Regions from separate parts of the Halomonas sp. BL6 genome, predicted to be linked through region 1. Evidence: predicted binding sites of a transcription regulator. Region 1 holds the regulator's gene; each other region holds the start of a gene.

Region 1 (6,839 bases):
CTGGGCTCCCAGCGCCATCAAGCTCTCCCAGCTCTTTGCCGAGCTTGCCGCCATCGGCTACGAGGCACAGCCCTACGAGCCCGACCACGCCCAAACGCGCTTGCAGCACGAAGAGCGTATGAACGTGCGCCGGTTGATCGTGGCAGCGGTAGGCATGATGCAGGTGATGATGTTTTCCATCCCGATCTATGTGTCAGGGCCTGGGGAACTCAGTGAAGATTTCTTTGCGCTTTTTCACTGGCTCTCGTTCGCGTTGGCCACTCCGGTGGTCTTCTTCTCAGCACTACCCTTTTTCCGCAACGCCCTTCGTGATCTCAAAACGGGCGTCTTGGGCATGGATGTGCCCGTCTCACTGGCCATCGGCGGTGCCTATCTGGCCAGCAGCTATGCCGTACTGTTCAACGTTGGCGAGGTCTATTTCGACTCTGTCGCCATGTTCACCTTCTTCCTACTATTTGGCCGCTACGTGGAAGGACGCGCGCGGCGGCGCAGCGGCCACAGCGGCAATGCATTAAGTGGTGTGCTGCCGGTTTCTGCTACCCGACTGGAGGCGGACGGCAGCGAACGCATCCTACCCGCCAGCGAGCTAGCTCCCGGGGATCGAGTGCTCATCAAGCCCGGCCACGGTGTGCCCGCCGATGGCATCATAGAAGATGGTGAATCCAGCCTGGATGAGTCGATGCTAACCGGCGAATATCTACCCGTCACTCGCCGAGTAGGCGAACAGGTCGTGGGCGGCAGTCAAAACATGGAAAACCCGCTCACGGTGCGGGTTACCCATGCCGGCAGCCATGCGCGCGCGGCGGGTATCGTGGATTTGACCGATCGGGCCTTTGCCAGCCGCCCAAGGCTGGCCCAGATGGCAGCGCGAATGGCGCACCTATTCGTTCTACGCCTACTGGTGGTCACCGCATGTGTCACCGTGGCGTGGTGGTTCATCGACCCGTCCCGTATGCTCTGGGTGCTGCTGTCGGTGCTCGTGGTCACCTGCCCGTGTGCACTGGCGCTCGCCACTCCAACGGCTCTCACGGCAGGGCATGGTCAGTTGCGCCAACGCGGCGTCCTGATCACCCGAGCCGATGCTATTGAGTCACTTTCGAACGTGACACGGGTGATTTTTGATAAGACCGGCACGCTGACCCGTGGCGAGATGCAGCTCACCCAGACGCATCCGTTAACCGAGCAGAGCAGCGAACGGCTACGCGCGATCGCTGCCGCACTAGAAGCTCACTCCGAGCACCCGATTGCCCGCGCTTTTCGACCGTATAGGGACGCCACGCTGCAAGCGCGGCAGGTCAAAAGCGTTACCGGCAGCGGACTGGAGGGCATACTCGACGGCGCTACATGGCGCTTGGGCAAGCCCGATTTTGCAACGAGCCAAACACTCAGCACGCCTGGCCGCGGTCAGTGGCTACTACTTAGCGAAGACGATGCACCACGCGCCTGGTTCAAACTCCATGACGGTGTCCGGGAAGACGCTGCGCACACCGTTGCCGCCCTACAAGCGAAAGGGCTTACCGTGGAGCTACTCTCCGGCGATACCCACGAAGCGGTAGAAAGCCTGGCCGAGCAGCTCGATATCCCCGTATGGCACGCGGGCAAGTCACCGGAAGGCAAACTCGAGCGGCTGCGCGAGCTGCAGGCCCAAGGCGAGCGCGTGGTGATGATTGGGGATGGCATCAACGATGTGCCGGTCTTGGCCGGCGCCGATGTAGCCATTGCCATGAACGGTGCCACCGACTTGGCGCGTACCCGCGCCGATGCGGTCTTGCTCAGCCCACGTTTGATGCGTATTTTCGAGGCCATCGAGATTGCCAACGCGACGCGACGCATCATGCGTCAAAACATGATCTGGTCGGTGTGCTACAACTTCTCTGCACTGCCTCTGGCTGCGATGGGGTTGGTGCCGCCCTGGCTGGCGGCCATTGGCATGTCGCTCAGCTCACTCGTGGTCGTGGGCAATGCGCTGCGCTTGACCCGCTGGCGTAGCTCGACCGTTTCCCAGGCAGCTCCCGCGAGACCGGTGACCGCATGACGATTCTCTATTTATTGATTCCACTGTCGCTGATTTTGCTAGGGCTCGCAGTGTGGGCCTTCTTCTGGGCGGTGAAGAATGACCAGTTCGACGACTTGGAAGGCCCTGCCCATCGCATTCTGTTCGACGACGATGAGAACGATCTCCCCCCCGAACAGCGCGCCGAGCGCAAAAAAGGCACCAAGCCACCCCGTGACCGTGAGCCACCGCCGTGAACCCGACCGGACTTGACTTGCCGCCACTGCTGGCAGCCTTCGTATTTGGCTTGATGGGGGGTGCCCACTGCATTGGCATGTGCGGCGGCATCATGAGTGCGCTCACCTTTGCCGTGCCACCCAGCATGCGACACCCTGCCCGTATGGGTGGATTATTGCTCGGCTATAACCTAGGGCGCATCATGAGCTACTTGACGGCTGGCGCTTTGGTAGCCGGACTAGGCACCTTGATCTCACTATCGCCTCAGGCGCGTCTCGCGCTACAGGTCGTCGCGGCGGTGATGCTGATGTTGATGGCGCTGTATATCGCTAACTGGTGGAAAGGCTTATTGAAAGTGGAAGCGATAGGGCGCAGGCTTTGGCGCCATATCGAACCCATCGGCAGGCGCTTGATGCCCGTCGTGTACCTGCCCCAGGCGTTTGCTTTAGGCGCCCTGTGGGGCTGGCTACCCTGCGGATTGGTCTACTCGATGCTTGCTTGGAGCTTGGCCATTGCCGATCCGTTACAAGGGGCGCTATTGATGGGTGCCTTTGGTTTGGGCACCCTGCCCGCGCTGCTTGCGACGGGCCTAGCGGCACGCCAGCTCAGCCACTTGATTCGCCACCGTGCCACGCGCAGTATCGCCGCGCTGACCATCATCAGTTTTGCGCTGTGGCAGCTCTGGACGCTGTTCTCCCCCACCGGGCACTGAGCCTATCGGCGGGCCGCACTTTCTCACCTTTCTAACTAGCTTAGCCGCTTCGGCATGGGCTTTTACGCCATTGCTTGATACAGCTCAACGCATTGCGCTACCCCCTGGCGTAGCATGAACGCATCCGTTCACTCGCTTGTTCTGTTACACCGGAGCGTTGCCTATGCCCGTTCATGCTACTGCTGCCCACGCTCAGCCCACTTCATCAGTGGCTGAGGCCACTGCATGGGACGACGCCCTGATACGTCGTTATGACACGAGCGGCCCGCGCTATACCTCTTATCCGACAGCGCTGTCGTTTCACGACGGCTTCACCGCCGACGATATGGCCCAGGCACTAGAACGCAGTAACGCCAGCCAAAAGCCACTGTCGCTCTATGTCCACGTCCCATTTTGCCGCAATATCTGCTTCTACTGTGCGTGCAACAAAATCGCTACGAAAAATACGTCGCTGGCCGAGCCCTACCTGTCTCGGCTAGATCGTGAGATGGTGCTCACGTCGCGCCATTTAGATACCCAACGACCGGTGCAGCAACTGCATTGGGGCGGCGGCACGCCGACGTTTCTTACCTTGGCGCAAATGAGCGATTTGGTCGACCGGCTTGATGCCCGTTTTGGGTTATCGAACGCGCCAGATCGGGACTATGCCATTGAAATTGACCCACGCGAAGCGGATGTCTTTACCCTGCGACATCTCCAATCGCTAGGATTTAACCGCCTAAGCCTTGGCGTTCAAGATCTCGATCCGCAGGTTCAAGCGGCGATCAATCGCGTGCAGCCCCGGGTGCTCACCGAAACGCTCATGGACGAAGCGCATCGGCTCGGCTTTCGCTCGCTCAACCTCGATTTAATCTATGGCCTTCCCTTTCAAACCGAACGGCGTTTTGCCGAAACGCTTCGTCAGGTCATCGAGCTGGGACCAGCACGATTATCGGTCTTCAACTACGCCCACATGCCAGCCCGCTTTGCGCCCCAGCGACGTATCCAGTTGGCCGACCTGCCCAGCGCCGATGAAAAGCTGGCCATGCTGCACACCACTATCGAGATGCTCACCCAGGCGGGCTATGTGCATATTGGCATGGACCACTTTGCACGCCCCGACGACAGCTTGGCCCAGGCGCAGCGCAACGGCACGCTGCAGCGTAATTTTCAAGGCTACTCCAGCCACGCCGAGTGCGATTTGATTGGTTTGGGCGTATCCGCCATTTCTCGGGTCGACGATATTTACGCCCAAAACCCTACTCAGCTCGCCCACTATGAAGCCGCCTTGGATGAAGGTAGGCTGGCAACGATAAAAGGACTACGCTTAAATAAGGATGACCTAATAAGAAGAGACGTCATCGAGCGATTCATGTGCGATATGGCCATTGATCTCGACGCGATCGGTCAGCGTTGGCATATCGATGCGGCAGACTACTTTGCCACTGCCTTCGAGCGACTGGCGATCGCCGAACGGGATGGCCTCGTACAGCGTGAGGGCCTTCGGCTGAGCGCCACGCCGATCGGGCGATTGCTCATTCGGCATTTGGCCATGGCCTTCGACACTCACTTACAACGTCAGGATGGTCAGCGCTACTCGAAGATCGTGTGAGCGCCTTGAGCCGCCTGCCCCCTGTGCCTATGATGGCGAAAGAAGAAGGGAGACTCCTATGCCATATCCTGCCAGCCAACGACGTTCACTGCTGCAAGAGGCGCGCTGCCAGACGTGTAGTCTAAGCTCGCTGTGCTTACCGCTCGCCTTGGAGCTCGAGGATATGAGCCAGTTCGATGCGATCATTCGCCGCCGCTCGCCGTTGAAGAAAGGCGAACCCCTGTTCCGCCAAGGGGACGCTTTCACCAGTGTCTATGCGGTGCGCTCGGGTAGCTTGAAGCAGGTCACCAGCGAAGGCAACGGCCATGACCAGCTCACCAATTTCTTTCTACCCAGCGAACTAGTGGGTTTGGACGGCATCGACGAAGAGCACTACCCCGGCACGGTGATGGCTCTGGAAACGACGACGGTGTGCGAAATTCCGTTCGACCGCCTGGACTCGCTCTCCGAGGAGCTGCCCGAGCTCCGCGGCCAGCTCTATCGCAGCATGAGTAAAGAGCTGCGCGACGATCGGCGAATGATGCGTCTACTGTCGCGTAAGACCGCGGATCAGCGGCTGGCGAGCTTTTTGATTACGCTCTCTGATCGCTTCCGGCGGCGGGGCTACTCGCCATACAGCTTCCGCCTATCCATGTCCCGGGCCGATATGGGTAACTACCTGGGCCTAGCGGTCGAAACGGTCAGCCGCATTCTTAGCCGCTTTCAGCAGCAGGAGGTCGTGGCCGTCTCAGGGCGCGAGGTCAATATTTTGGACATGCAGCGCCTCATTACCCTGGCAGAAGAGGAGGCGCCAACGATCACACGTTGAAGGCTTGGATGCGTCCTTCCATCAAGGCCGCCTGCTTGGCTTCGAGACCGGCAAAGTCGAATAGCTCGCGATCGGCAAGCTGCGAGGGTGCCACGTTGGTGACTGCTTTGAACATGCTCTCCAAGCGCCCAGGATGCTTCTTGTCCCACTCCGCCAACATCTCTTTGACGATTTGTCGCTGCATGTTCGGCTGCGACCCACACAAATTACAGGGAATGATGGGAAACGCCATCTGCCGCGAAAACTCAGCAATATCCGCCTCTTTACAGTAGGCCAGCGGGCGGATCACGATGTTTTTACCGTCATCCGAGAGCAGTTTCGGCGGCATGGCTTTTAGCGTACCGCCGAAGAACATGTTCAGAAACAGCGTTTCTAGAATGTCTTCGCGATGGTGGCCGAGGGCAATCTTGTTCGCGCCGATCTCTTCGGCAAACCCATACAGCGAGCCGCGGCGCAAGCGCGAGCAGAGCGCGCAGGTGGTTTTACCCTCCGGGGTTTTCTCCTTTACCACCGAGTAGGTGTCACGCTCGAGAATGTGATACTCCACCCCCAGCTTATCCAAATACTGGGGCAAGACGTGCTCTGGGAAACCAGGCTGTTTTTGGTCCATGTTGACCGCCACCAGCGAAAAATCGACCGGCGCGTTGCGTTGCAAGTTGCGCAAAATCTCCAGCATCGTGTAGCTATCTTTGCCGCCGGAGAGGCACACCATGACCCGATCGCCATCCTCGATCATGTTGTAATCGATGATCGCGTTTCCCACTTCGCGCCGCAGGCGTTTTTGCAACTTGTTGAATTCACGCTTCTGCTTGGCATCCTGCAGCTCGTGCTGCGTGGCGGTAGGCTCGTCAGACGCGCTGTCTGACAAAGTAGGGTCAAAGTAGTCAGGTGATAACATGGTCGTCGCACTGCCGGTGGGTAAAGGAGCAGTATGTATTCTAACAACACTCCGAAGCTCTACCCAATACAAACCCTAGGCGGTCAGGGCGATCTCGCGCTGCAAACGTAGATACAGAAGTGCACTCGCGGTGGCTTCGCTGGTCACGCTAGGCCAGATCAGCCGTGGCAGCCGCCAACGGGTCAGCGCCTCGCCAAGCGATTCGAGGGTATCGACCTGCGGATGCAGCCGCCGTAGCTGTCGCCCGTGCAACTTGGCAACGTCGACCTGGGCGTTGGGTAAACCGAACCCCAATACGCGTTTGAATAGCCCGTTGAGCGGCTCGATCGTGCGCTCTAACTGCCAACCGACGAGCGGCCGATTCTCGATGAATTCGGCCAGCTCTGTCAGGCATTCGATATCTGGGGAGCGCGGGGTATCCGTCGCGTGTAACTGCTGATGGCGGCGCAGGGTGGCAGACACTGGCACGGGAGATTCTGACAGTGTGGCCCACCAGATACGGCTAGTGTGCACACGCCGCGGACTAAGCACGACGGCCGCCACGCTGACGACATTGGGCTGACCGTCACTCACCTGGCAGGCCATCGCGACGGACTCCTC
Region 2 (6,839 bases), on a different contig from region 1:
ATACCTACTTGAGTGCCAGCAAACTGCTCTTCAATGCTTTCTTGGGGCGTAACGTGCTGATCAACGGTACGCTGCGCAACACCTCAGCCAACCAGGGCGGCCTGTTAGGATTTGGCGGGGATCAAGGCGGTCACGCATGGATGGCGGAAGGTAGTGTTGGGGTCTTCGTCACTCCCAACTGGATTGTAGGGACCGAATACCGCCAAAAACCCGACAACCTGAGCGTTGCCGAAGAGGAGGATTGGCAAAGTGTCTACAGTGCCTACTTCTTCAATAAACACGTCTCGTTGACCGGCGCGTGGTTGGATTTAGGCGATATCGCCGGGCTGCCGTCTCAGCGTGGCGGCTACCTTTCGCTGCAAGCAGCGTTCTAAATCGTTCACACCGACCCAACAGGCTTATCCCCCCCTACAACGCCTAATCAAAAAGATCACGAAAGGAGCCGCCATGGGATTTTTCAAGATGAGATCACTATGCGCGTTACGCTGCACGACCATGGCGAGCGTATTCGCTGGAGCGCTGCTCATCACAGGCTGCAGCGCACATCAGCCCCAGAACGCCACGCTCTATGAGCGCATGGGCGGACAGGCGACCATCGATGCAGTGGTCGAGAATCTGCTTTACCGCATTGCCGATGACGACGAGATCGTCAGCTACTTCGCCAATAGCAACATCGATCTGTTTGCAGCTTCGCTTGCGACGCAACTTTGCGATGTGGCCGATGGCCCCTGTCAGTATGATGGCCCACCCATGGACCGCGCCCACCAAACCATGGGCATCACCAACGCCCACTTCAATCGTGTGGTGGAATATCTCGACGCCGCCATGGCGGATGAAAACGTACCGCTAGCCGCCCGCAACGACATGCTGGGCCGTTTGGCCCCCATGTACGACGACGTCATGCGCTTGCAGTAATTTGCCAGCCGTCGCGCCCTGCGGTTTTGACTTGATAAAGCGCTTTGTCGGCCGCTTCATAGGCCGCCGCGAACGAAGTAGCGTCGGCCACAAAGCGGGCGCCCCCAATACTCAACGTCACGTCCTTATTGTCGGGATGCGCTGGATGGTGGCACTGGGCTTCTTCCAGTCCCAATTGCAGTGCTTCACAATGATGCACCAGCATTTGGTCGTTGGGGCATGGCAGTAGTGCCGCAAACTCATCACCCCCGAGCCGGTAAAGGCGCGCCTGTTCTCCCAATGCGCTCTTCAGTAGCCTTGCGAGCCTCCGTAACAGGCGGTCCCCCTCCGGGTGGCCCAGAGCATCGTTATACTGCTTGAAGAAATCGATATCGACCAGGATCAAGCCCATCGAACAGCCTGTATACGCCGCAACGTCTTGGTAGAGCGCGCTGCGATTGCCAATGCCGGTCAGAGGATCGCACATGGCCCTAGCCATCCAGGCAATTTTTTCCGAATTCGCCCGCTCGGTGCGTTTAAGCTGGCGTTGGTGCATGATCCAAAACAGCAGGCCCAGCGCAAAAATTAGCACGCTTGAGTACGTCAGTATCTGATGGTGCCGACGAGTGCTGGATGAAAAATCATTGATGACCACACCGCGTTGGTCTAGCTGATTCATCTCGATGCGAGTCAGGCACTGAACCGGAATGAACAGGGCATGAGCGGCATCGAAGGGGTCGACCTGCTGAGTATCGAGGAGCTCGGCAAGTTCATCCATGAGTGCCAAGCTGGGTTCGGTGCAGGCATATTTTTGACGGTAAACGTCCACGTCGAACAGACCGTAGGCAAGTTCCAGCGAGTGACGAGCGCTATTGATTTCGAGAGGTGAGGCGGCGACCAACAGCTCCTCTTGAGCGCGCTGCACATAGCCTCGCGCACGGGTCGCCAACTGCTGGCCAGTGAGACTGCCGGTCTGGCTGAAATAGGCTTGGATTTCAGGGTAGACCCAGCGCGCTTCGTAAACGATCAGCACCATCAGGCCCACGAAACTCATCAGACTCAGCGACAGCCAGTTAAACAGCCGATGCCCCCCCCAGCGAACTGACAAGCCTTGCTGCTTATTTGGATCTGGAGAGGTCACCACTGTGCCTCGATGCTGCGAATCATCCAAATCCAGTCGTTGAAGTCGCGCAAGTTTTCGATATCTCGTCCAGAATACTCCCGCTCGACTAGCCGGATGGGCCCCCGCGAGCGCAGGCTTAGGGGCTCGCCATCTTCGATGGTCACCAAGTACCAACTCGGGTCGTCCCAGCCGCCAAGACTGACCTCGTAATCATCCCAGGCGGTAAAGTGCAATGTCGGCGGCACCTCGCCAAAATGCTCGATCAAAAAATCACGGAAAGAGATGCCGCGCATGTCGACATCACGGCCTTGGAAAGGATCGAAAACGGTAAAGGCGGTATCGGCACGATCACGCAAATCACCCAGTGCTACCTTTTGCGTGGACTCCCCATTGATCAAGCTCAGCGCTTGTGCTTGAACCGCGGGCGACACGCCAACCAGTAATAAGGTAACGAGCACCATGGCTGCTTTGGAGCACGCCCTACCGAAGCGCAGGGGCAGACGAGACGGAACAGCATTCATAGCAGGCAGCTTCCTAGTTTGGTTTAGTGCACGATAAGATCCATGCACTTTACCAGAGCAAGAAGGCCAATGCTCTTCAACGTCTATTAACACTTTCGGCTCAATCGATTCCCTTTGGGGGTCCGTGGCCAATGAGAATTAGTGAAGTAAAAAGCACAAAAAAGCCGACCCAAAAGGGCCGGCAACAGGAAGCTTACACCTTGGCGTAAGCCCCCTCCCCTGACGACTGATACCGTCGATTGACGAAAGCAGTATCACGCTGCGAGCTATCTGCACATGAGAGTCGTTGCAATCACGGTTTTTTGCGTTCGTCTTTGCGCAGGTGGTCACGAATCACGAAGCCTACCCACCCCACCATGAAAGCGATCACTAAGGCGACCGTGGCCAAGCCAAAAATAACAGCGTCGTCCCAGTACATGATGTTCCCCTCCCGCTGTGATGTATGGGGCCATCGTACTGCGTTCAGCCAAGAGGAAACTGACCTGGATCAAGCTTTCAAAATGACCGCCTCAAAGGCAGCCGTGCACTTGATGCAGGTCAGTTTTTAGGGGGGGCTTACAACACTTTGCGATCTTCTACTTTACTATGTTCGGTGCCCGGCGGCAGCGGGTGGCCCTTGGCAAGCTCGGCACGGGTTGCCTCACGCACGTCAAGAATGCTCACTTGGTAGCGCAGTGTGTGGCCAGCCAGGGGGTGATTGGTGTCCACGGTGACGTCATCACCGTCAATGGCAAGCACGGTCACGATTTGTGGCCCCGCTTCGCCTTCCGTTTGAAAACGGCTACCGGGCTCGATGTCCGCGCCACCAAACGAAGCGCGGCTCACCTTCTGCACCAACGCTTCGTTACGCAGTCCATACGCATCCGCCGCCGTCAGCGTGACGCTCACTTCATCGCCTGCGGTTTTACCGGCTAAATCACGCTCGAGGCCCGGCAGAATATTGTCATGACCGTGAAGGTACTCCAGCGGCTTTTGACGTGCACGGGAGTCATCCAGCACGCGGGTGCTACCATCGCTGAGCACATCGCTGAGTACGTAGTGCAAGGTCACTACCTGATGGGCGGTAATCGACATGGAAAACTCCTCTCCGGTAAGCTGTCGCCTTTGTCATGGCACGCTGACCATGAATCCTTGGCACAGTCTAACATCGTCGGGTTTTCCAGCGGGCCACGTCACCGATGTTTTCTTTCTGGAGAAGCCCCTTTCATGCCCACCCCGATACCCCAGCGCAGTTGGCTGGCGGCGCTTGGCATCTACTGCAAAGCGCCCGTGATCACCATGCTGTTTTTAGGCTTTTCGGCAGGCTTGCCCTTTTTATTGGTGTTCTCGACACTCTCGGCCTGGCTGCGCAGCGACGGCGTCGACGTTGCCGCCATCGGCTTTTTCGCCTGGATTGGCATGCTCTATTCGATCAAATTCTTCTGGGCCCCGGTGGTAGACCGGCTCGCACTACCGCTACTGACCCGCGCCTTTGGGCAACGCCGGGGATGGATGTTGCTCGCCCAAGGGATGATTGCTGCTGGCCTCATCGGGCTAGCGGGGCTAGAGCCGGTAGGCAATCTGGGTTGGGTGGCCGCCTTTGCACTGCTGGTGGCATTTGGCTCCGCTACACAGGACATTGCCATCGATGCCTATCGTATCGAATCCGCCGATGACGATGTGCAGGCAGCCATGGCATCGACCTACATCATCGGTTATCGCGGCGGACTGTTAGCAGCGGGCGCCGGGGCGCTCTACGTGGCCTCGGCGGTTTCGTGGCACGCGGCGTATCTGACCATGGCGGCGCTGGTGGGCATTGGCGTGATGACCGTGTTGATTCGCCCCGAACCCAAGCGGGCCTCGTTAACCGTGCAGCTCATCCATGAACCCAAAGTACGCGCCTTCATTCGTGCCAGCCGGGGGCAGCCTAAAACACTGCGACGTTTGGGGGCCTGGGCCATTGGCGCTATCGTTTGCCCGTTTACCGATTTCTTTCGTCGCTTCGGCGTGAAAGCGATCGCTCTTTTAATCTTCATTGCCGTGTTTCGTATCAGCGACTTGGCCATGGCCTCCATGGCCAATCCGCTCTATATCGACCTGGGCTTTTCGCTGGCGACCATTGCTAACGTCACCAATGTGTTTGGGATCGCCATGAGTATCACAGGGGGGATTTTGGGGGGACTGCTAGTCGCCCGGTACGGTATTGGAGCGCTGTTGATAGTGGGTGCGGGGCTGGTGATGATCACCAACCTATTGTTTGCAGTGCTCGCGCTGGTCGGTAACCAGCTACCCATGCTGGTGGTGACGATCATCGGCGATAATCTGGCCAACGGATTGGCAAGTGCCGTGTTTATCGCGTTCTTGTCGAGCTTGACCTCGCGCGCCTATACCGCCACACAATACGCGTTGTTTTCATCGCTAATGACACTACCGGGGAAATTCCTGAGCGGCTTTGGCGGCATCGTGGTGAGCGCTCAAGGCTATCCAACGTTTTTCGTCATCGCGACGCTGCTTGGCTTGCCTGCCATCGTGCTGGCGATATGGATAAGCCGCGACAAGCAGCTGGTGGCCGCTCCGACGAGCGGCGCACGTGATTAGCCGCTCGTCCAACGAGACCAGCCGTCATCAGCAGTGAGTGGCCAGCCACTCCAGCGCCCCAGGCGTTGTGCGCCACTGGTCACGCATCAGCGTACGATACTGCCACGCTTCCGCCCGTGAACCCGGGTCCACTTGGCCATCGGCATGGGGCATGGAAGGCCTCGGATTCTCGGCGCAAATCATGTCCAGCGCGTGGCGATTATGGGCCTTGACGGCTTGAATGGCCAACTCCGCCGCGTCTTGCTGGCCTAAACGATAAAGCGCGAGCGTGCGTCCCATGAGCAGCCCCAGCAACAGTGAGCCATCGTCTTTCTGGGGCTCTTCGGTCAGCGCCAGCGCTTCTGCGTTACGGTCGTCGCGTAGCAATTGATCGAGCACCAGTTCTCTCAAACCCAAACTGTCCTCTTGATCGATGGTCAGCAGTTCTTCGGCCAGCTCTCGGGAGTGCTGGCGAGCGCCGCGCTCCATGCCTACCACCAGCGCCAAACCGGTGCGCAGCAAAATGGCGTTATCGGCATCGTCCCAGCATAGGCTGCCTTCGCCAGCCGCGCGCGCCTGTTCCAACCAGCGTGACAACCGCAGGGCCAGCGGCTCCAGCAGCGACGGCGCCATCCACGGCAAGCTGCCGAAGCGGCTGGTCAGTGCCAACGTCAGGTCTTGCACCACCTGAGGGGCGTCTAGCCACTCCGGATGTGCGCACAACGCCGACATCCACTCCACGGCATTGCCCCAAGGATCGTCACGGAAGCCCAGGGCCACGTCCTCGTCTACCATGACCTGGAACTGCTCGTGCCAGGCAGCAAACAGCGTCTCTTCACGAGCCGAGGTGGTGTAAAGCAACCGTCCCGAGTCCGGATCCTGCTCGATCGAAAGCTTTGGCGCCACGGGCAGCGCGGCCAACAGCGCTTGGAGGGAGACCAGCGGCGTGGCCATGTCCTCTTCGGCACTCAAGAGCTGATCGGCCAGCGTGGCACCCGGGTTATCCGCCAAAGCGGCCAAGAAGTCGAGCTGGTCTTCCTCCAGATCACCCTGACGCACCAAGCGGCGATACCAAAAATTGGCACGCTCTTTAGCCTCGGCCTCATGGCCTTCGTGGAGCAGCAGCATGGCTTCGATATACGCCAGCGTTGGAGAATCGGGTAGCGCCTGTTGGGCTTTTACGAACGCCGCCCGGGCGCTGTCTAGATCATCGTTATCCAAGTGCATCAAGCATAGCCGCTCCAGGGCGACGCCACGCAGGAAGAGCGGCCCACGCTCCATGACGTCGTCCAGTAAATCGGCGCGCTTGCGAGTAAAACCGCGCTCTTGGTAGATATCCAACAGAATCTCGAAAGCGGGCTCGGCTTGCTCAGGCAGGCGCGACCAGTCGCTGCCATCGAACAGCGACTCTAAAATCTGCATAGAGCGGCCCGTTTGACCACTCTCAGCGGCAATTAATCCCGCTTCCAGCAGGGCTTGCGCCGGTGCCTGCTGGCTCTCCAGCGCAGCTTTCAGCGTGGCGCCCTTCCACTCGCGCAGCGACAGCATCCACATCATCTGCTCGGGAATGTCCGTTGGAAACTCGACGCGGTAGCAGCACTGCTTGTATTTGCGCCCTGAATCGCACCAGCAAGGCTCGTTGCGACCTGGCGTCGCCAAGGGTTCGCAGGCAAAATTCAACCTTTCCAAGGGTGTCTGCGACCATAGAATGGGCGCCAAGGCTTGTGCTGTCGCCACGTTATCGT
Region 3 (6,839 bases), on a different contig from region 1:
CGGCGAAAGCCCTCGATGCCGCCTGGGAAGCCTTCCCACGCTGGGACGCGACGCCCGTCGCCGAGCGCGCGGCGATTGTGCGTCGGCTGGGCGATCTGATGGAAGAGCACATGGCGGAGCTGATGACGCTCTGCTCCCGCGAGGGCGGCAAGCTGCTCACCGATGGCGTCGATGAAATCAAGGAAGCGGTCGACTTCTGCCGCTACTATGCCATGCGTGCCGAGGCGTCGTTTGGCGAGCCGATCGAACTGCCTGGCCCGACCGGTGAGTCCAACCGGTTGACCATGGGTGGTAAAGGCGTGTTTGCAGCCATCAGCCCCTGGAACTTCCCGGTGGCGATCTTCTGCGGACAAATCGTTGCCGCCGCCGTTGCAGGCAACACGGTGCTGGCAAAACCCGCCGAGCAAACCTCGATCGTTGCCCACCGCGTCATCGAGCTGTTGTACGAAGCCGGTATGCCCCGCGACGTGGTGCAGCTGTTGCCGGGCGACGGCCCGACCGTGGGCAGCGTATTGACGTCTGACCCGCGCATTACCGGCGTGGTCTTCACCGGCGGCACCGACACGGCGCAAATCATCAACCGCGCGTTGGCCGCCCGCGAAAATGCGCCGCTACCCACGCTGATCGCCGAAACCGGCGGTATGAACGCGATGATCGTCGACTCGACGGCCCTGCCGGAGCAGGTCGTCGTGGATGTGATTCAATCGGCGTTCCAGAGTGCCGGTCAGCGCTGCTCGGCCCTGCGGGTGCTCTACCTTCAGGAAGACGTCGCTGATCGCGTCATCGAAATTCTTAAGGGTGCGATGAGCGAACTGCGGATCGGCGACCCCCGCGACCTGGGCACCGATGTCGGCCCCGTTATCGATGAAGACGCGCGTAAAGGCTTAATGGCGCACATCGAAAAGCTCAAAGGCGAAAACCGCTTAGTCGCCGAAACGCCTATGGCCGCTGAACACACCCAGCACGGTACGTTCGTGCCGCCAGTGGCCTTTACCATCGATAGCATCGATGCCCTTACCCGCGAGCAGTTTGGCCCCATCCTGCATATCGTGCGCTACAAAGCACGCGAGTTGGACAAGGTCATCAACGACATCAACGGCCGTGGCTATGGCCTGACGTTTGGGGTACATAGCCGTAATGAATCCTTTGCCGCTGAAATAGCGCAGAAAATTCGAGTAGGCAATGTGTATATCAACCGTAATATCATCGGGGCTGTCGTTGGCGTTCAACCGTTCGGTGGACAGGGGCTATCCGGCACTGGCCCGAAAGCGGGCGGACCGCACTATTTGCAGCGCTTCGTGACCGAAAAAACGATTACTAACAACACCGCCGCCCTGGGTGGCAACGCGTCACTTCTGGCGCTAGGGGATGAGTAACGGCTCGTCCATACAACTAACCTGAACTCCTGAAAAGGAACCGTCTCATGGTTGACAATAATAGAGCAACTGCCTTGACGCGGGGGGCCTTCACGGGCCTCCCGCCGGGCACGGGGAACACGAGATACGCACGTACCCATCAACTCTCTCATGCTTTGACGAGCGAATGCGCGACGCTTGGCAGTAGAAGAGCGACTCAGGATTAACAACAACAAGGCTGTTGATGGCCGCCATGGCCTGGCCAACGCAGCCCCTGTCGACGCTCGCCGTGTACAAAAGGGTCAGCACCCGCAGTCGCTTTTGTACGTAGCGTAGCGTCGTCCTCACAAATTGGAGAAGTTTCATGGCTACAGGTGTCTGGATTAGCTTATTTGGTTACTTTGCGCTGATGATCGCCATTGGCGTGTACGCAATGCGCAAATCCACGTCTTCTTCTGAAGACTATATGTTGGGGGGGCGAACTCTTAGCCCACAGGTCGCCGCACTTTCCGCGGGCGCTTCGGACATGAGCGGCTGGCTGCTGCTGGGGTTGCCCGGCGCCATGTTCGTATCGGGCCTGGGTTCCGCCTGGATCGGGATCGGCCTGCTGGTCGGGGCGTTCTTTAACTGGCTGCTGGTGGCGCCACGCCTGCGTGAGCAGACCATCCACTACGGTAACGCCATCACCATCCCGGCCTTTTTGGCCAATCGCTTCCCGACCCGGGCGCTGTCACTGCGCACGGTATCGGCCATCGTCATCGTGATTTTCTTCGCCGTTTACACGGCGTCGGGCCTCGTCGCTGGCGGCAAGCTGTTCGAAAGCGCATTCACGGGGGTTTATAACTTCGGTGACATGAGCAACTACGCCATGGGCGTGGTCATCACCCTGGGCGTGGTATTGATCTATACCGTCGTGGGCGGCTTTTTGGCGGTGAGCATGACCGACTTCGTGCAGGGCTGCATCATGATGTTGGCGCTGATCATCATGCCAGCCGTAGTACTGTTCGGCGAAGGCGGCGGCGGTTTCTCCCAGGCCTCCGAAACGCTGAATAGCGTTGACCCCACCCTGCTCTCTTGGACGACCGGCTTGACCTTTATCGGCTGGCTGTCAGCGGTTACTTGGGGCCTTGGCTATTTTGGTCAGCCGCATATCATCGTGCGCTTCATGGCCATCCGCTCACAAAAGGATGTGCCCATTGCGCGCAACATTGGCATGGGATGGATGCTGGTATCGCTCATTGGAGCCGTTTCTCTGGGCTTGGCAGGTCGTGCGTTTGCCGTTCGTAATGGGCTGGACGTACAAGACCCAGAAACCATCTTCATTATTCTAGCCAACCTGCTGTTCCATCCGTTGATCACCGGCTTCCTGTATGCGGCGCTGCTGGCGGCCATCATGAGCACCATCTCTAGTCAGCTGCTCGTCTCCTCTTCCTCGCTGACCGAGGATTTCTATCGTCTCTTCCTGCACAAAAATGCCACTGAGCAGCAGTGTGTGGCAGTGGGACGCGTCTGCGTCGTGCTGGTCGGTATTGTGGCAGCCTTTATTGCCTCTGACGAAAACTCCCAAGTGCTGGGTCTGGTCAGTAACGCCTGGGCGGGCTTTGGTGCAGCCTTTGGCCCGCTGATCATCTTGTCACTGATGTGGCCACGTACTAACGGTGCGGGCGCGGTAGCCGGTATGATCGTCGGCGCAGTCACCGTCATGGTATGGATTGCACTGGGCTGGAACGGCTCCTTCATGGGTGGTCCCGGCGTGTATGAAATCATTCCAGGCTTCATCGCCTCGTTCATCGCCATTCTGGTCGTCAGCAGCGTGACGGCAGACGCCGGTGAGTACAAGCATATCGACCGTCAAGAAGCGTAATCCAAGATCGGATGCAAAAAGCTCAGCGGGGCAACCCGCTGAGCTTTTTTGTGCGCGGTACTTTGTGTCGAAAGTTTCGAGCCACAAGAGCACCGCGATTGCTCCAGGTCAAGAACGCCTTCGCCCTGACTCGATACACTGTCCGCATGATTGCTAAGCAACTCACTTCCCTAAAATGAACGGTCAGGAGCGACGCCATGCGCCTTTTATCACTTCCCACCTTACTCGCCACTGGGTTTGCCGCTGCCACCTTGGCCATCAGCAGCCAAGCCATTGCCTACGGTGCCGGCGACTTTTTCACCCGTGTAGGGGTCGCTAAAGTAGCCCCCAAGAGCGACAACGGCTCGCTGGCAGGCGGTGCCTTCGCAGTGGATGTTCAGGATAAAACCGACTTCGCGTTCACCTTGGGCTACCGCTTCCACGATAAGCTGGGCGTCGAGCTGCTGGCCGCACTCCCCTTTGAGCACGACATCCAACTCAATGGCGAGAGCCTCGCCTCTACCAAGCACCTGCCGCCGACCTTAACCTTGCAGTACTATCCGTTGGGCGGAAGCGACGCTCGCGTACAACCCTACGTTGGCGCAGGCATCAATTACACACGCTTCTCCGATGAGCAGCTAGCGATTGGCGAACTCGATCTCGACGACTCCTGGGGCGCTGCCGCCCAAATTGGTGTCGACCTGCTGATCGACGAACATTGGGCATTGAATGCTGCCGCCTGGTACTTGGACATCGATACCGATGCCACCGTCAATGGTGCCGCTGCAGGCACCGTTGCCATTGACCCCATGGTCGTCATGGCAGGATTGAGCTACCGTTTCTGAAGCGACGCAGTCTCCACAAAAAAATGCCCAGGGCGAGCGCCTTGGGCATTTTCGTTGATGAGACGCGCTCTTAATTCTCGGTGACGATTTGGTCGACACGCTCCACTGCTTTGACGACGAGCACTTGGTCACTGGCCCGGAACTTCTCCTGCATCATGTAAGCCGCCACCGCAGGGGCAACGTCGCACTTGGCAGGCATGGCGGCTTTGGCATCGATTAACGCGTTCAGTCGCGCAATGAACACATAACGCACCCATTGAGGCAACGACATGGTATCGATACAGAAAGGCTGCTGGCTGGCAAACGCCGACGCCTCGGGCGTAGGGGTGCGCCATAAATTCGCGGCCTTCATGGCGGCTTCAAGCTCGAGAAGCGCGGTTTGAAGCTGTTGATGGACGCTCATAAACACCTTGGGGTTGAACAATGTTGACATCCATTATCCCAACTCTGTGGGTAAGTTGCCACTCGTACGCCTCTATCGAAGTCGTTATTCACAGATTCACAGAAAACCTGCAAGAGGCTGTGGATAAACTATGGAAAGGTGTCGCCACCGCTACTCTCACGCGGCTTACACCACGTTGTTCAATTTTTAACCACCTAGATAATAAAGCGCGGATTAATCAGCGGTTGCGGCTGACAGTGGCAAACCAGCAAGGTAGAGTGCAGGCTTGAAAAGCGGAAGGATGTCATGCAGCCAATTCACACCCTTGATGAGTTTTTTACGCGCAGCGGTGCGGAGGTATCGCTTTACCATATGGGGCGCCGGGTCACGGCGTGTACACGAGACGTATTGCGCGCTTTCGAGAACGCCGAGCACGCATGGCCCGAGCCTTGGCAGGGTCAGGCACGGCTCGCCATCGTCTTCCGTTTGGGAGCCATGGAAGAGCCTGCCATTTGGTTCTTGGCACTGCCACTGGACGAGCAAGGCATGCTCTCGCCTGCCCAGCGTGACGGTTTCATCAACCGTCTGTTGGAAACGCTTGGGCGCAATGCCGCCGCCACCGACCTGGGCGCCGCCGACACGGCAGACGTCGATCATCTGATGAAAGATAATCCACTGGCGTTTACGCCGGACATTACTTTTCAGGCCATGCTCAATGCCCGGGCTACCCATGCCCATGGCCTATCTGCCAGCCAGCACCTAGAGGCTGTGGAAGCGTATTTGAGCGGCCAACAGACGATCGACTGGCAAGCTTTGGGGCTACAAGGCATTGCCGATTACGTCGTTCGCTTGGATAACGAGACCGCAGAGGCGCTCGCCGGCCGCATTCCCGGCCTGCCGACAAGTGTGATCCACTCCCTCTGCTACTGCTTGGAGCACCAACCCTTGCCGGATGCGCTCGTCGAAGCTCTGTGCGCGCGTGGCGAGGTGGCAGCCAGCGAGGGAGATTTAGAAACGCTGTGCGCCTGCGTGCGGTCCGTTGGCAGCTCCCGTGCAGCTCTAGCAGGCGAATGGTACAGCCACCTGCTAAACGACCCGGCAGCCTGCGGCCCAGATTTGATGGCCGCCATAGCCGGACGCGGCTGGCCATGGCTAGAAGACGCCGAACGCCTTCCCCGGTTCCTACAGCGCTTGGCGGAAGACGAGCGCAGCCACTTTGCCTCCGTGGTACGCGACATTGCGTTGATTCCTCGTCTACGCTTACCCGTTATGCTTACCCTACGTGACGCGCCTGCGGGTTCCGCTATCCAGGCGCGTTTATCGGCCATGCAGTCTTCGCATAACGGCTAACAACAAACGTCATCACTATGTCTTGTTTTTCTTATATCGTCAGGAGTGCACTGTGAAGGAATTACCCTATCAGGCCAAAGCGGTCATCGGCCGCCGCGAAATGGTGACGTTACCTGAGTTAGGGCTTCACCTCTGCTGCAAAGCCGATACCGGTGCGCGCACGTCGGCACTGCACGCCGAAGAGATCGAAACCCACGAAGATGCCGACGGGCAGCTATGGGTGAGTTTTTTGACCCATAGCGGCGGACCAGAAACCCCAGCACACCGCTACCGTTTACACCTACACGACCGTCGACGCGTCACCAGCTCAAACGGCCATAGCGAGTGGCGCTATGTGATTAGAACCCCTATGCAACTGGGCGAACTGAACTTTCCGGTTGAACTCACCCTGACCGACCGTCGCAATATGCGCCACGCGATGTTGCTGGGCAGGCGTGCCATGCGCCGCCTGCTCGTCGCCCCCGGTGCCGCTTTTTTGCACGGCGAGCCTTGAACACTTTTAAACGGCAACTTTTTTAAACCGGAGCCTTGCATGCATATTGCCCTGCTTTCGCGTAATCGCAACCTCTACTCTACCCGCCGACTGGTGGAAGCCGCCGAACAGCGCGGCCACACTGCCCGGGTTGTGGATACCCTGCGCTGCTATATGAGCATCGCCTCGCACCACCCCTCTATTCACTATAAAGGCGCGGAAATCGAGCCGTTCGATGCGGTCATCCCTCGTATTGGCGCGTCGGTGACTTTTTACGGCTGTGCGGTGCTACGTCAGTTCGAAATGATGGGCACCTACGTCCTCAACGACTCGGTCGCGATTACTCGCTCCCGTGACAAGCTGCGTTCGCTACAGCTGCTCTCCCGTAAAGGCTTGGGCCTACCCATTACTGGTTTTGCTCACTCCCCTGACGACATTCCCGACCTGATCACCATGGTGAAGGGTGCCCCCCTGGTCATCAAGCTACTGGAAGGCACTCAAGGCATTGGTGTGGTATTGGCAGAAACCAACCAAGCCGCAGAGTCCGTGATTCAAGCCTTCATGGGCATGAAAGCCAATATCATGGTGCAGG

Evidence for each region. Region 1 encodes FNR, which switches genes on or off when oxygen is low (the NO sensors DNR and NnrR bind a similar motif). Its sites were predicted from a motif close to TTGATNTANATCAA; they were not measured.
Region 2: the regulator FNR is predicted to act here: its motif matches at 3,016-3,029, upstream of ccoM (cytochrome c oxidase subunit CcoM).
Region 3: the regulator FNR is predicted to act here: its motif matches at 3,318-3,331, upstream of FHJ80_RS16620 (OmpW family protein).

Annotation. Positions count from the first base shown of each region.
Region 1 is NZ_VDGL01000003.1:144,104-150,942, reverse strand. It holds gene FHJ80_RS07430 (heavy metal translocating P-type ATPase) at 1-2,035, shown strand, start outside; gene ccoS (cbb3-type cytochrome oxidase assembly protein CcoS) at 2,032-2,250, shown strand; gene FHJ80_RS07420 (sulfite exporter TauE/SafE family protein) at 2,247-2,942, shown strand; gene hemN (oxygen-independent coproporphyrinogen III oxidase) at 3,106-4,533, shown strand; gene fnr (fumarate/nitrate reduction transcriptional regulator Fnr) at 4,592-5,341, shown strand; gene ttcA (tRNA 2-thiocytidine(32) synthetase TtcA) at 5,331-6,239, opposite strand; gene FHJ80_RS07400 (DNA polymerase III subunit epsilon) at 6,315-6,839, opposite strand, start outside.
Region 2 is NZ_VDGL01000005.1:82,307-89,145, reverse strand. It holds gene FHJ80_RS11640 (DUF3034 family protein) at 1-374, shown strand, start outside; gene FHJ80_RS11635 (group 1 truncated hemoglobin) at 448-915, shown strand; gene FHJ80_RS11630 (GGDEF domain-containing protein) at 899-2,002, opposite strand; gene FHJ80_RS17465 (hypothetical protein) at 2,032-2,538, opposite strand; gene ccoM (cytochrome c oxidase subunit CcoM) at 2,831-2,956, opposite strand; gene FHJ80_RS11620 (peptidylprolyl isomerase) at 3,094-3,612, opposite strand; gene FHJ80_RS11615 (MFS transporter) at 3,745-5,115, shown strand; gene FHJ80_RS11610 (SEC-C domain-containing protein) at 5,143-6,839, opposite strand, start outside.
Region 3 is NZ_VDGL01000009.1:34,868-41,706, reverse strand. It holds gene putA (bifunctional proline dehydrogenase/L-glutamate gamma-semialdehyde dehydrogenase PutA) at 1-1,376, shown strand, start outside; gene putP (sodium/proline symporter PutP) at 1,720-3,219, shown strand; gene FHJ80_RS16620 (OmpW family protein) at 3,417-4,043, shown strand; gene FHJ80_RS16615 (YqcC family protein) at 4,114-4,446, opposite strand; gene FHJ80_RS16610 (DUF3549 family protein) at 4,732-5,775, shown strand; gene FHJ80_RS16605 (RimK/LysX family protein) at 5,828-6,268, shown strand; gene rimK (30S ribosomal protein S6--L-glutamate ligase) at 6,308-6,839, shown strand, end outside.